DNA from 2 places in the Bacillus sp. FSL W7-1360 genome. Region 1 is predicted to be linked to the other one. Evidence: predicted binding sites of a transcription regulator. Region 1 holds the regulator's gene; the other holds the start of a gene.
The links. The regulator CtsR, encoded in region 1, represses protease genes until heat stress. The targets are predictions, from matches to a motif close to ATGGTCAATAAAGGTCAAACA.

Region 2: clpP (ATP-dependent Clp endopeptidase proteolytic subunit ClpP) is a predicted target of CtsR. The motif match lies at 3,587-3,607, and genes of this name have one in related genera.

The regions. Positions count from the first base shown of each region.
Region 1 is NZ_CP151950.1:2,210,086-2,218,068, forward strand. Features, by position in the region: gene NSQ26_RS11395 (YycH family regulatory protein) at 1-502, shown strand, start outside; gene NSQ26_RS11400 (two-component system regulatory protein YycI) at 514-1,410, shown strand; gene NSQ26_RS11405 (MBL fold metallo-hydrolase) at 1,407-2,201, shown strand; gene NSQ26_RS11410 (S1C family serine protease) at 2,396-3,607, shown strand; gene NSQ26_RS11415 (CxxH/CxxC protein) at 3,723-3,884, shown strand; gene rlmH (23S rRNA (pseudouridine(1915)-N(3))-methyltransferase RlmH) at 4,012-4,506, shown strand; gene NSQ26_RS11425 (VOC family protein) at 4,597-4,971, opposite strand; gene NSQ26_RS11430 (CtsR family transcriptional regulator) at 5,148-5,609, shown strand; gene mcsA (protein-arginine kinase activator protein McsA) at 5,637-6,173, shown strand; gene mcsB (protein-arginine kinase McsB) at 6,170-7,231, shown strand; gene NSQ26_RS11445 (ATP-dependent Clp protease ATP-binding subunit) at 7,253-7,983, shown strand, end outside.
Region 2 is NZ_CP151950.1:61,965-69,947, forward strand. Features, by position in the region: gene mgfK (gluconeogenesis morphogenetic factor MgfK) at 1-894, shown strand, start outside; gene whiA (DNA-binding protein WhiA) at 926-1,885, shown strand; gene NSQ26_RS00345 (HPr family phosphocarrier protein) at 1,891-2,151, shown strand; gene NSQ26_RS00350 (hypothetical protein) at 2,186-2,836, opposite strand; gene clpP (ATP-dependent Clp endopeptidase proteolytic subunit ClpP) at 2,931-3,515, opposite strand; gene rpoN (RNA polymerase factor sigma-54) at 3,773-5,095, shown strand; gene NSQ26_RS00365 (glutaredoxin family protein) at 5,092-5,331, shown strand; gene NSQ26_RS00370 (GNAT family N-acetyltransferase) at 5,795-6,238, opposite strand; gene NSQ26_RS00375 (sugar-binding transcriptional regulator) at 6,549-7,574, shown strand; gene gap (type I glyceraldehyde-3-phosphate dehydrogenase) at 7,635-7,983, shown strand, end outside.

The DNA.
Region 1 (7,983 bases):
TGATGCAGTCCAAAATTTTTTAGAGTATGATTATCAATTATCCGTAGAGTCAGATGGAGAGCCTGACACTCATATTTTAGAATCAAGTGTGTCTTTTATTAATCTTTTTGGTGGTTGGACAGATCAATATATGGTTGGTCATTGGACGATGAACACGTATGGTGGTGAAGTTGAGTTTTATTTGTACGATAATGGGTATCCTATTTTTCCATATCCTGGGATGAACGAGCCAATGAAGATGTGGATAAAGCGTGAAGGGACAAGTGTTAGAAGGTATGAGCGCCCGCTAATTAGACTCGGTCAGTCGATACAAATAAGTAAGCCATTAATGTCACCAGGTGTGGATGTGCTTACGGAGTTAGATCGCCAAAAAGTGACTGTAACTGATTTAAAATTAGGGTATGACGTGAAACTGAGTGTGGAGGCTGATCGTCTCATTTTTGAGCCGAGGTGGTTTTATAAAGACGATGATGGCGTTTGGCATCGTTTCTTGTGGGATTAGGAGGCAAATACATGAACTGGACACGGACGAAATCGATTTTTATTGTGACATTCTTTTGCTTAAATGTTTTTTTAGCATGGCAATTAATGGACAAAGTGGGTCGTAGTCAAATTGGTGTGTTTGATCCAGATAATATTGAGACGCGCTTAAAAGAAAACAATATTAAAGTAGCGGATGTGCCAGAAGAGATTGGGAATATGCGCGAGTCTGGTTCTGTTTTAAAAGGAACATGGGAACCATTTACAGAAGATGATGTAAAGTCATTGGTCGCTCAAAAAGCTAACAGGATAGCAGACAATTGGTGGATTGAATCGACCTTTGACTCACCTATTGACATTACGTCAGATGAAGAGAATGGCTATACAGCTTTTTTAAGCACGTATATTTACAAAGGGCTTAGTTATACATTTTCCAGTAAAGATGAAGATTCTATATACTTTGATCAGAAATTTAAACAACAACGTACCGTTGTACCTGAAGGAGCACCGCTTGAATTGTATTTGAATGATAATAATCAAGTGACCGGGTACGTGCAGCGCTATTATGACTTTGACATTACTGTAGGTGGTCGTGATGCACTCAAGTATTTGCAGGCGCTTGAAGTGCTATTGGACAAGCAACATTTACGGAGAAACGATCATGTTACGCATATTGAATTGAGTTATTATCAGATGAGGACAGAGCGATTTTCAGAGACAGAGTATTTTATCCCTGCTTGGACAGTAGAAATCGAAAGAGAAAGCGGTGGAAAGAAGCGCAATGAAACGTACTTAGTAGATGCAATATCTGGTGTTGTTTATCAATGGCCATTGGAAAGCACGATAGGCGGAGAATTGGAACAAGTGGAAGAAGGTAAAATAAATCCGTTTGATCGAGTAGATGAATATAGAGAGGGGGGGAACCGATGAGTCTGCGCTTTAGCGTGCTAGCGAGTGGTAGTACGGGCAATGCGATGTACGTGGAAACATCACAGACGCGTTTATTAATTGATGCGGGATTGACAGGAAAAAAGATGAATGCACTATTTGCTGAGATTGACCGTGATCCAGCGACGTTAGATGCTATTTTAGTCACTCACGAACATCAAGATCATATTAAAGGTGTTGGGGTGTTTGCGCGAAAATACCAACTACCAATCTATGCGAATGAGAAAACGTGGCAGGCAATGTCGAAAGCGCTTGGACAGTTATCGGGAGAGCAGCAGTACCTTTTTGCGCAGGGGGAGGTACGTGACTTTTGCGATTTAGAAGTTGAATCGTTTCCTGTTTCTCACGATGCGGCCGATCCGATGTTTTATATTTTTCGTCATGGTGGAAGGAAGCTGGTGCTTGCGACAGATATGGGCTATGTAAGCGAGCGGATAAAAAAAACGATTGCAGGTGCCCATACATATGTGTTTGAAGCAAATCATGATTTAAACATGTTACGTGTCGGACGTTACCCATGGAATGTGAAACGCCGTATTTTAAGTGACGTTGGGCACGTGTCTAATGAAGATGCGGCAGTAGCTTTAAATGAAGTCATTGATACGGAGACGTCCAGTGTTTACTTGGCACATTTAAGCTTGGATAATAACATGAAAGAGTTGGCACGAATGACGGTTGAACAAACACTGTCACAAGAAGGGCACCGTGTTGGCGAAACCATTCATTTATTTGAAACAGACCCTTTTAAATCGACACCTTTGTCTATTGTGTAAGCAGAGATTTTATTGGCGAACAGAATATGGGTTTTCATAAAAAATCGTCTAAATGTACCCACGATTGTGCACAACGGCTTATATCGAGGTATAATAGGTGCATGAAGAATGGAAAAATGAAAATGTGATAAGGTTGGTTTAAGTAGCCGACAGTTACTTTAGACAAACAGCATGTAAGAAAGGGGTTGTCATACATGGGTTATTATGATGAACATGATGAAAGACAAACTTCTCGGCAGAGACCAGTAAAACGGTTGTCTGGTTTATCGGCCTTTGGTGGGGCGATCATTGGTGGGGCGCTTGTGCTCATTGCTTCCCCGGTGATGTCTAGTTTAGGATTAGGCATGAACGATGAGAAACAGTCATCTCAGTTACCAGAGACAACGATTGAATCTGGTTCTGGTGATGTGATTAATGTAGACATTCGTTCTGCTGTGACGGAAATTGTGAGCAAGGTTTCTGATGCGGTAGTCGGTGTGATCAACTTACAAGAGGCAGGTGTGTTTGGTTCAGAGGCCAGTAGTGAACAAGGAACAGGTTCCGGTGTGATTTATAAGAAGGCTGGCGACAACGCGTTTGTAGTGACGAATCAACACGTAATTGCAGGAGCTTCTGAAGTAGAGGTTGCTTTAACCGACGGTAAGCGTGTACCGGCACGGGTTGTGGGTGAAGACCAGTTAATGGATTTGGCAGTTTTAGAAATTGAGGGAAAGCATGTAGATACAGTCGCCAAGTTTGGCAACTCTGATGACCTTCAAGTAGGTGAGCCAGCGATTGCCATTGGCAATCCACTTGGGCTTGAGTTTGCTGGTAGTGTGACGCAAGGGATTATTAGTGCAAAGGAACGGAGTATTCCTGTAGACCTAAATGGTAATGGACAAATTGATTGGAATGCAGAGGTACTACAAACCGATGCCGCGATTAATCCCGGGAACAGCGGGGGGCCACTCATTAATATGAATGGAGAAGTCATTGGTATCAACTCAATGAAGATTGACGGGGATGCGGAAGGATTAGGTTTTGCCATTCCGTCTGCCATTGTACAACCAATCTTAGCTGATTTGGAAGAGCATGGAGAGGTAAGGCGGCCGGCGCTAGGCATTACGTTGCGCGCATTGAATGAAATTCCGAGTTCGTATTGGCAGGAAACATTTAAACTTCCAGAAGACGTAACAGGCGGTATTGTTGTCATTGGGGTTGCGCCAAATTCTTCTGCTGACAAAGCGGGTTTGAAAGAGCGAGACGTTATTGTAGAAGTTGAAGGAGAAGCGGTACAGAGTGGTCAAGAGCTCCGAAAAATTTTGTACGCAGAAAAGTCTATTGGTGACAAAGTGACGTTGACTTTCTATCGTGAAGGAAAGAAAGAAACAGTTGAAGCTACGCTCATTGAGCAGCAAGATGTGTAATAGAGATAAATAAGAAATGCCCCGTTGATGCACGCAATGTGAGTATCGCAACGGGTCATTTCTATGTTAAAATGTTTGACAGATGCTAAGAGCTTTGATAAGGGGGCAAGTGACTGTGTTGTATGCATGTCAAGAACATGTGGAACTAGCGCTTGATGTTGCAGTCGATACATATGAATGCGCACCAATAATGGAAAAACTTGAACAAAGTGAAGAGATGCCGTTAACGTGTATGTATTGTGCTGATGTTGCGACCTATAAGGTATTGAAAAAATAACTGTGGATATGTTGATAACCTATGTGGACAAATGATAAATCCATGTATAATAAGGGTTAATCTATGAGTTAAATGTGCATATCTTTTACGTTATCCACAGAGTTCTTACAAAAAGAGAGAAGGAAGGATGAGTTGTCAACAGGTGGATATCACAGTTTTGGCTGTCGGTAAGTTGAAGGATAAATACTTACGAGTGGGTATTGAAGAATATAAGAAGCGGCTTGGTGCATATGCTAAGATTCGTGAGATGGAAGTATCTGACGAAAAAGCGCCTGAACATTTGTCTCAAGCTGAGATGGTGCAAGTGAAAGAAAAAGAAGGGGTACGGTTACTTGCAAACATTGCGCCTGATGCTTATGTCATTGCGCTTGCGATTGAAGGGAAAATGAAAACGAGTGAGCAATTAGCAGAGAACATGTCAAAGTTAGCATTGCATGGGAAAAGTAAAATGGTGTTTTTAATTGGTGGGTCCCTTGGATTGTCCGATGCTTGTCTCCAGCGTGCAGATGAGCAATTGTCGTTTTCAAAATTGACATTTCCTCACCAGTTGATGCGACTCATGTTGCTGGAACAAGTGTATCGTAGTTTTCGGATCATGAGGGGTGAGCCTTATCACAAATAGAAGGCGCGGGTATTGGGCAGCGCTCATGAGGAAAATAGTAAACGATAGAGCACAGCGAGATATTCGTTGTGCTCTTCAAATTAAGTTTTTTTATTCGTCGCTTTCATTCCAACCTTCTTCACTCATTAGTGCAAGTGTATTGCCTTCGGTGTCTTGAAAAAATGTCATCCAGGTGGCAGTGTCGCCTATTTTTGCAACAATGTGCGGTTCATCAACAAAAGAAACCCCTTGCTTGGTCAGGCGAGTATATGCATCGTGAATACTTTCGATGTGAAAGTAAAGCACAGAACTGGCATGTGCAAATGCTTCTTTTTCCGATAACGTGAGCATGAGGCGGAGGTCGCCACAGCGAAGAAATGCCATGGTGTCTGTTTCGAATAATAGTGGTAATGAAAGTGTGTTGGTGTAAAAATCCCGTGCACGTGCTAAGTTCGAGACCGGGACGCCAATTTGTCCAATGTTCATGAAGATCAGCTCCTTTCCATACAGCATAACATTGACTAAAGATTACAATCAATTATGTGTCTAGAACTTTTTTTGCGGGCGATAATAAAGTAAGAGGGTAGAGGTTGAATTTTTTTTGGAGACCGTCTATAATAATAGTCAAAGATAGTCAAAGTCAAAGAAGGGGAGGTGGAATGTTGCGTAATATTACGGATCTCATTGAGCATTATTTAAAAACCATGCTTACGCGCAGTGGAGATTCACTGTTGGAAATTAAGCGCAGCGAGCTGGCAAAGCAATTCCAATGTGTTCCTTCCCAAATTAATTATGTTATTCGTACTCGTTTTACCGTGGAAAAGGGTTATATGGTTGAGAGTAAACGTGGCGGTGGCGGATACATTCGCATTCAAAAAGTAGAGGCACATGACGATGTGGCTTTATTCGACCATTTAAGTCAGCTCGTTGGAGAAAAGATTGACCAGCAGACGGCTGAAAATATTGTTGTGCGTTTACTTGAAGAAAAAGCAATTACGAGGCGGGAAGCGAATATGATGTTAAGTGCGCTTGATCGCACACATTTTAAACTTTCTGTTGCGCACCGTGATCACATTCGTGCCAACCTATTAAAGGCAATGCTGCAAGTGCTAATGTATGAATAACACCGTTCACATGAGGGGGCGAGCGATATGATGTGTCAAGAATGTCAAGAGCGACAAGCGACATTACATTTTAAAAAGGTGATTCAAGGGGAAAAGACGGAAATACATTTATGTGAGCAATGCGCCCAAGGGAAAGGAGATGGATTGCTCGGAGGGGATCATTTCTCCGTTCATCATTTATTTTCCGATTTATTTCATTCGGAAGGAAGCAACCAAGCGGAGCGTAGACAATTCCAGACAAAAACAGCGTGCAGACAGTGCGGCATGAGTTATGATCAATTTCGTAATGTCGGTCGATTTGGTTGTGCTCGTTGCTATGAAGCGTTTGCTGATAAATTGCCAGCTGTGTTTAAACGCGTGCAGACTGGAAATGAACGGCATCAAGGCAAGATTCCGCGCCGCATTGGGAAGTCATTGCAAATTGAACGTGAAATTACTGGATTGCGCACGCACCTTGCAAGCCTTGTGGCACGTGAAGAATTTGAAGAAGCGGCGCGTGTGCGTGATGAAATTAAACAATTAACGCTTCAAATGGAACAGGCGCGAGAGGAGGAGTCATCATGAGTGTAGAGCGATTTTTAGCACATGCACTTAGCCCGTGGATGAAAGTGGCAGGCACCGATGATGACATTGTGCTAAGTAGCCGTATTCGATTAGCACGCAATATTCAAGACTATTCGTTCCCTTTACTTGCCTCGGAGGAAGAGGCTGCTGCTGTAGTGAAGCACGTACAAGAAGTGTTTCAAACGAGCGAAGAAGGGACATTGACAGGGGCACAGATCATTGCAATGGATGAGCTTGAAGCAAATGAGAAGCGTATGCTTGTTGAAAAACATCTCATTAGTCCACATTTGGCGGAACGGTCCCATCATGGTCTCGTCCTTTTAAGTGCAGATGAATCGTTGAGTGTGATGGTCAATGAAGAAGACCACTTGCGTATTCAATGCATGTCACCTGGTTTTTCTCTGGAACAAAGTTTTCAGGCAGCAAATGCAATGGACGACTGGCTAGAATCGCATATGACGTATGCGTTTGATGAGCAATATGGCTATTTAACAAGTTGCCCTACAAACGTTGGTACGGGATTGCGTGCGTCGGTGATGGTTCATTTACCGGCGCTCGCGATGACACAGCATTTACAACAAATTTTGCCGGCAATTAACCGATTTGGTCTTGTTGTTAGAGGAATTTACGGTGAGGGTAGCGAAGCTTTAGGTAACCTCTTTCAAATATCGAATCAACTGACGCTAGGAAAAACAGAAAGTGATATGATCACAGACTTGCAAGGTGTTGTAAAGCAACTGATTAAACAAGAACGTGAAGCACGTGAGGCACTTTGGCAACATTCACAGTTGAAGTTGTCAGACAGGGTGATGCGTTCTCTAGGCATTTTGACGCATAGTTACATGATTGATTCAAAAGAGGCGACTCGTCGCTTGTCGGATGTGCGTCTAGGTGTGTCTTTAGGTTTAATTGATCGTATATCACTTGACATGTTGAATGAACTTGTCATTTTAACGCAACCTGGATTTTTACAGCAATATGCACAGATGGTGCTTACACCAGAGCAAAGAGATGAAAAACGCGCTACGCTTATTCGTGAACGGTTAAAACTTTCTTAAAAAACTGTGGGGGTGGTAGAAATGATGTTTGGACGATTTACAGAACGTGCACAAAAGGTATTAGCGTTATCACAAGAAGAAGCGGTACGTTTAAATCATTCTAACGTTGGAACAGAGCATATTTTATTAGGTCTTATCCGTGAAGGAGATGGCATTGCTGCAAAAGCGTTACAACAATTAGGTCTTGGCTCTGAGAAACTGCAGCGTGAAGTAGAGGCGCTCGTCGGCAAGGGGCAGGAATCAAAGCAAACTGCGGGTGGAACAGCTCATTATACGCCGAGAGCAAAAAAAGTCACAGAGCTTTCAATGGATGAAGCACGTAAACTTGGTCATTCTTACGTTGGAACAGAGCATATTTTATTAGGACTCATTCGCGAAGGAGAAGGGGTGGCTGCACGCGTATTAAATAATTTGGGTGTAAGCTTGAATAAAGCGCGTCAGCAAGTGCTGCAACTACTTGGTAGTAATGAAGGCGGTTCTTCTTCACAATCAAACGGCGTGGCAACGAATGCGAACACACCGACACTGGACGGATTGGCACGTGACTTAACGGCGACAGCGCGTGAAGAAACGCTCGATCCAGTCATTGGGCGTAGCAAAGAAATTGAGCGTGTCATTCAAGTGCTCAGTCGCAGAACCAAAAATAACCCTGTGCTAATCGGTGAGCCTGGTGTCGGAAAAACAGCCATTGCGGAAGGGCTGGCACAAGCGATTGTGGCAAATGAAGTACCAGAAACATTACGGAACAAGCG
Region 2 (7,983 bases), 670 kb from region 1:
ACATTTCCGATCGACATTACGGCAATTGTGACGGTTGCTGATGATGGCGGGAGTTCGGGAATTTTACGTAAAGAATTAAACATTCCACCACCAGGTGATGTACGAAATGTACTTGTTGCACTTGCTGAAGTAGAGCCATTGGTGGAGGAATTATTCCAGCACCGCTTTTCCAGTGGCAGTGGATTGAGTGGTCATTCACTTGGCAATTTGTTGTTGGCAGCAATGACATCGATTACAGGTGATTTTCAACAAGGGATTGCAGAAATAAGTAGAGTGTTAAATGTGCGCGGGCGTGTGTTGCCTGCAGCGAATGAAAGTGTAGAATTGCATGCAGAAATGACAGACGGCACGGTGGTTTCCGGAGAGTCAAAAATTCCGCTTGCACGTAAACGAATTGCTCGGACGTTTTTGACCCCCCCACATGTGAAGGCATCTTCAGAAGCACTTTCTGCCCTTTCGAGAGCAGATCTCATTGTGCTTGGACCCGGATCGCTTTATACGAGTGTATTACCTAATCTACTTGTACCCGGTATTAGTGAGACGGTACGCGCATCAGCGGCGAAAAAGGTGTATATTTGTAATGTCATGACACAACCGGGTGAGACGGATCAATATACAGCCTCCGAGCATGTCCAGGCGCTTGTTGATCATTGCGGAGACGGACTAATTTCGCACGTGTTGGTAAATGATGAGAACTTGTCACCAACGGTATTGGCCCGTTACGAAGCTGAAGAGGCTACACCCGTTGTCTATAATCATGATGCACTTAAAACGTTCGGTGTCACGATTTTGTGTGATCGCTTTGTGGTGGAAAGGGAGAAAAAGATCCGTCACGATGCAATGCGTGTATCCGAAGCGTTACTCAGCTTGCTTCGCACATCAAATCAAGTGTAAATGGATTGTTTTTGTAGAGGGGTGGTGCGCAATGTCCTTTGCCGCTAAAGTGAAAAAAGAGTTGACTCAGTTGGAAATTGCATCATGTTGCGCACGTGCAGAGCTCTCGGCACTTATTCGTATGAATGGTGCGCTATCTCTTGGTGGGCAAGTGCTTGGATTAGATGTGACAACGGAAAATGCCGCGATTGCGCGGCGGATATATACGTTGATCAAACGGTTATTTCCATCCATTCATATTGAGCTGCTTGTGCGTAAAAAGATGCGTTTGAAAAAAAACAATGTGTATTTAGTTCGGCTGCGTGAAGGCGCTAAGGAATTGCTCGAGGAGTTGTACATTTTAGGTGAGTCGTTTCACTTTATTCGAGCAATTTCACCCGAGATCGTTCGCGATACATGTTGTGCACGTGCATATTTACGTGGTGCATTTCTTGCGGGAGGCTCTATCAATCATCCAGAAACGTCTTCTTACCATTTAGAAATTTTTTCTTTTTATGAGGAGCATAGTGTGTCTCTGTGTCAACAAATGAATACGTTTGATCTTTCTGCGAAAACGCTAGAACGAAAAAAAGGCTTTATCACTTACATTAAAGAAAGTGAGAAGATTACCGAGTTTTTGAATGTCATTGGTGCACATCAAGCATTGCTTTACTTTGAAGATGTGCGGATTATGAAGGATATGCGTAACTCCGTGAACCGGCTCGTCAATTGTGAGACGGCCAATTTAAATAAAACCGTCGGCGCAGCGTTACGACAAGTGGAAAATATTCGTTATATTGAACGGATGTTGGGCTTAGAAAATTTGGATCCAAAGTTACAAGAAATCGCGTCTTTGCGTGTGAAGCATCAAGACGTGACCTTAAAAGAGTTGGGAGAAATGGTGCAAGGAACGAAGGTGAGCAAGTCTGGTGTGAATCATCGCTTGCGAAAATTAGACGAGCTCGCAGAAAAACTAAGAAACGGCATCTATGAAGAGAAACATCGGGGGTGATCATGATGATTGAGAAAAAGGTAACAATTGGTCTTAAAACCGGTTTACAAGCGCGGCCAGCAGCCGTGTTCGTGCAACAAGCGAATCGTTTTGTGGCAGACATATCTCTAGTAAAAGGAACGACAACCGTCGATGCAAAAAGCATCATGGGATTGATGAGTTTGGCGCTTCACCAAGGGACAACAGTGACATTGGCAGCAACGGGTACAGACGCAGAGGAAGCTGTAGCTACGCTTTCTGAATACGTGGAGGGCGGAGAGGTTTGAAGAAAAGTGTATGCATGGACATCGCGCCTAGAGATTACCGAGTAATTTCCAGGCGCTGTTTTTGAGAAGATGACTCATGTCGTGTGCGCTTTTTTAATAGATAGTGAACGTTGAGGTGTAAGGCCAAGGATATAATGATATAAAAACCAAAAAAGATTAACCCTGATCGGATATTTTGATAAATAAAGTGATTCAGTAGTAGAGAAATAGCAGCAGCACCAAATGAGGCTGGAATAAAAATACGTTTTAGCAACCGTAGTGAGGCAACGTCTAACGGTTTTTTGGTCGTGTTTAGTAAAACGACACCGATAAGCGATCCAAGGATCCATATGAAGGAGACAGAAATATCAAACGTCCCAGTAATGAGCGTAAATAATAGTGACCCAAAACCGCTGATAATAAGGTAGACATAAAAATTTGGCCAGTTTGCTTGAGTAAGGATTTGATGCTCTTGATACTGGCTCTGCCATTCAGCCGCAATTTTGTTTGGTGTAGGAAATTCATATTGCAGTAAGGTAATTGTGGCTTCAGATGTTGTTTTTTCCAGAGATTGTCGCGCAAATGCTTGCAGCTCTTTTGTAAGGGCAATTCGTTTTTGTTCAGTATAATGAGACGGTAGCGAGGTTGTAGCTTGTGTAACTTCGTCAATGAAGTTGTAAATATAGTCAGAAACAGCCGTATCCATTAGTGACGACTCCTTTCTCGTGTTATAATGTCATGGATATGTAGAAGGGGAAAAACCTCCCCGCAATTTCGATAGCGACAGGGAGGTTTTTCAGTTACTTCGTTGAAGAGATCACGTCGTCAATCAAGCCGTACGTTTTTGCTTGCTCTGCGGTCATGAAGTTATCGCGGTCTGTGTCTTTAGCGATCGTCCGATAAGTTTGACCTGTGCGCTCTGCCATAATTTCATTTAGCTTTTTACGCATTTCCAAAATACGTTTAGCGTGAATTTCCATATCTGATGCTTGCCCTTGCATGCCACCAAGTGGTTGGTGAATCATTACTTCACTGTTCGGGAGAGCGAGCCGCTTTCCGTTTGCCCCGGCTGTAAGTAAAAATGCACCCATTGACGCAGCCATGCCGATACAAATCGTCGATACGTCTGGCTTGATGAACTGCATCGTGTCATAAATGGCCATGCCAGCTGAAATGGATCCACCTGGAGAGTTAATGTAAAGCGAGATGTCTTTTTCAGGATCTTCTGCTTGTAAAAAGAGAAGTTGCGCAACAATAGAGTTGGCGACATTGTCGTCAATCGCGCTCCCGAGCATAATAATCCGGTCTTTTAATAGACGAGAGTAAATGTCGTATGCACGCTCGCCACGGTTCGTTTGTTCAATTACTGTTGGAATTAAATTCATGTGAGATCCTCCTTGTATGCACTGCGGACAGAAGAAGCCGAAATGCAGTTTGTATGTAGTATGATAACGCAAAGGTCAAGAAAGGTCAAATGATTTGTCTTGCGTATTTTGTTATTGTTGTATTCGAGGTTTAAGGGGGAGGATCCTGCTTTTTGTTTTTTATGGAGCAAAGTGGCCTTACTACATTTTCTTTTCCTATTATTTTTCCTCCCCACATGTACACTTTTGTGCTATGATACGGGTAGGAGGGGTGGCATATGGAGCTCGGTCTTTTTCAACAACAAAAGATGAGTTTAGTGATGACGCAGTCGCTGAAGCAAGCAATTCATTTATTGCAATATAGTGCGACTGATGTGATGGCTTATCTAGAAGAACAGGCGCTGGAAAATCCGTTGTTGGAAGTAGTGCCCCTAAAAGAAACGAAACGAGATGATTACATCGGGCAAGTGACCGTTTCGAGTGACCAAAAACATGCGGCGCTAGAAAACACTGCCCGTTCTTATACAACATTATATGAAGCATTGCGTTTTCAAGTTTTAGACCTCGCCGGTGTAACAAAAGAAGAAAAAAAACACCTGCATTATTTGATTGATTGTCTTCAAGAAGATGGTTATTTCAGGGATGATTTAGCAGATATTTGTGAGAAGCGTGGTTTAACTTTAGTGGACGGTGAGCATCTGCTTGCGCTCATTCAATCGCTAGAACCAGCTGGTGTTGGTGCGCGCTCACTTGGCGAGTGTTTGGCGTTACAATTGGTTCGTATACCTGATTGCGATCCGTTGGCGCCTGAAATTGTACGCATCCATTTGGAGTGCTTGGCAGAGCGGAAGTGGCGCCAGTTGGCACAACAGTTCTCTGTTGATATCGACCGCATTCAAACAATCTATGATTGTGTGAAAACACTTCATCCGAAACCGGGCGCATGTTTTGCGACAGAGCCAACTGTGTATACTGTGCCAGATGTGTATATTATGAAAGAAGAGAATGAATTGCTCGTCGCCATGAATCAGACAGTGCTCCCTACTGTTCGTATCCAAGAAGAATATCGGCGATTGTTATTTACAAACGGGGAAACGAAAGCGTATGCAAAAGAAAAAGCGCAACATATTGAGTGGTTGAAAAAAAGTCTGACGTATCGCACGCAAACAATTGAGCGAGTCGTAGAAATGATTGCGCGTCATCAACGTCATTACTTATTACATCCACAAGGTCAATTGCGTCCGTTAACGTTAGCTAATGTCGCCGAAGCGCTTGATCTTCATGAATCGACTGTGAGTCGTGCCACAGCAAATAAAGTGGTACAAACACCGCGAGGGACATTTTGGTTGAAGCATTTCTTTACATCTAACATTAATAAAACGAGCGGTATGGTGACACAACAATCAGTAAAACAATGGTTACGAGAGACGATCGCAAAAGAGGATCGTTATCAACCTCTGTCTGACCAAAGTCTCACGGAGTTGTTACAAGAAGAAAGAGGGATGACGTTATCCCGTCGGGTCGTTGCAAAGTATCGAACGGAGTTAGGGATTCTCTCGTCAGCGAAACGGAGACGCTATGCGGAAAGGCTGGTACAATGAAGCTGCAATTTTTTACAAAAGAAGAGTGTCCGTTATGTGATGAAGGGCTGGTGCCTGTCAAAATATTGGCTGAGCGTTACGCTCTTGAATTGGAAGTCATTGATATTTATGAGCAGGAAATATATTTGGAAGCTTATCAGTTGAAGATACCTGTTGTGGTTTTAGATGGGCAAGAACTTGGATTTGGGCGACTGTCGATGCCGGAGTTAGAAGAACGGATGAAACCGATGTTGTAATCCGCACGAAGAGAACCGAAAGTCACTTGATCAGGGCGCGCTACGTAGGATGAAAATGATGACAATTAACGTGGGACATTGCTTGACTTTGTGGTCGTATCATTTGTATAATGAAAATAAATTATGCATAAACTAAAAAGACCGCAGGTGAGATCAAGACACCGGCGGCCTTCGTAGGTAGCGACTCGTGAGAGGATCGCCCTGTATCGGTTACAACAATCCCACCGAGTCGAGCGGGTAACTCTAGCGGTGGGATTTGTCATTCTTCTTGAACTTCACGACTTCAAAAACGAACTTCGCAACTTTGAGCATAACCTCAATCCACGATTTCACTTCATCTATCATGACGCAACACCTCCCTCCACAGGGAAGTGTCGACCCACCGTATTACAAGTCTGCGTTCCTACTAAGTTGATCATAACGCATTTCTCATTGAATCATCAAACAATAGCGTACGTTTTGCTTATATGTTTGATAACTGTTTTGTCATTGAAATGTGAGGGATGCCAGCATCCATAAATATGTCATTAGAGATGACTTGATAGCCGAGTTTTTGATAAAACCCTTCCGCATGTGTTTGTGCGTCTAATTTCACTTGAGACAATTCCTTCTCTCTGGCAATGTCTTCTAAAGCTTCGATGATGACTTTCCCAGCGCCTAACTGTCGATAAGGGGCACGCACACAGATTCTTTCCAACTTGCCTATATTGTTAACAATGCGCATTCTTCCAGTGCCAATGGCTTGATTGTTTTCATAAACCAATACGTGTTCACATTGGTCATTCAATGTGTCAAACGCATCAATTTCTTCCTCTGGAGGGACTCCTTGTTCGTTGATGAATACTTCTTTCCTCATACTAAGTGCAATTTGTAAATCCGATTCTTGGGTGACTTTTTTCGTTTCCATGGGCTTCCTTCCTTTCGAATAAGGTGGAGGTTACTATCATAATGGTTTTTGAATGCATCGTCAAACAGGTGCTTTTTTCTTGTTTTTCCTCGATTTAGTGCAAAACTGTTAGGAATGTCGGTAGATTGTCACACTTATGTTGCTGCTAAAAATCTTGTCGAATATCTTCTCATCTGGTACAATGAATAGTGAAAGGAATTTTTTTGCTCCAATTGGGACATAATATGTCATATAGGGACTTAGTTTGTCCCTATTGGCTTGCAGGTTATCATCCCGTTTGTTTGTATCATTTATCTAAAGGAGCGATGCGATGCGTACACTTGTGCAATTACAATCACACTTGGTGCCAGATTTATTAGAGACAATGGTAAAGCGATACCGATTGCTGCAGTATATTCGGTTGAAGCAACCTATTGGGAGAAGGAATTTGGCAAGCGAGCTGCAATCGTCTGAGCGGATCATCCGGGGAGAAGTGACATTGTTAAAAGATCAAGGGCTGATTACCTTTGCGAAGGCTGGTATGAGTGTCACTGATGTCGGGGAGACTGTATTTTTACAGTTAGAAGAAATGATGGTTGAGTTACTCGGGTTACGAAAACTTGGCGATGACTTGGCACAGACGCTTGGTGTATCACGCGTGATTGTTGTTGCTGGCGATAGTGACACAGAAGACTGGGTAAAGCATTCTTTCGGAAAAGCGTGTGTAAATGAGTTGAAGTCGATCGTCAAAGCTGGAGACGTTTTAGCGGTAATGGGTGGGACAACCTTAGCCGCTGTCGCTCGTATGATGTCAAGAGATGATGTTTTCGCTGGGACGACGTTTGTGCCCGCACGTGGAGGACTTGGCGAGAAAGTAGAGATTCAAGCAAGTACGATTAGTGCTGAATGTGCGAGGCGAACAGGGGCCGCGTACCGATTGTTGCATGTGCCAGAGCACTTAAGTGCAGAAGCGCATGAGTCACTTGTATTAGAACCGTCAGTAAGGGATATTCTACAACTGATTACATCTGCAGCGGTTGTGATGCACGGCATTGGTGATGCAACCCATATGGCGCAGCGCCGCGGATCACTCGATATATTTACGAATGAACTGAGTCGGAAGCAAGCCATTGCAGAGGCATTCGGATATTTCTTTAATGCTGAAGGGCAAATTGTTCATAAGCAACGCACGATTGGTTTGCAATTGGATGAACTCCAGGGGAAGCATGTCATTTCTATTGCTGGAGGGCAGTCAAAGGCAGCGGCAATTTTAGCGTATATGAAGCATCGTCCAAGTGATGTGCTCATTACGGATGAAGCAGCTGCCAAAGCGATCTTAGATCGAGTAAAGGAATAACAATAGTGGAAGTATAGTCACGAGGCAATATCATTTACGATTCTTTAGGAGGCAATAAACATGGCAACGAAAATTGGGATTAATGGTTTTGGAAGAATTGGACGGAATGTTTTCCGGGCAGCATTACAAAATGATCAAGTAGAGATTGTGGCGATCAATGATTTAACGGATGCAAATATGCTTGCACATTTACTTAAATATGACACTGTTCATGGTGTACTTGATGTTGAAATTGAAGCAAAAGACAACATGTTGATTGTCGATGGACAAGAAGTTCATGTCTCTGCCGAGCGTGACCCAGCAAACATTGGTTGGAGCAAACATGGTGTAGAAGTGGTTGTAGAATCAACGGGCTTCTTTACAAAACGTGCTGATGCAGCAAAACATTTAGAAGCAGGCGCAAAGAAAG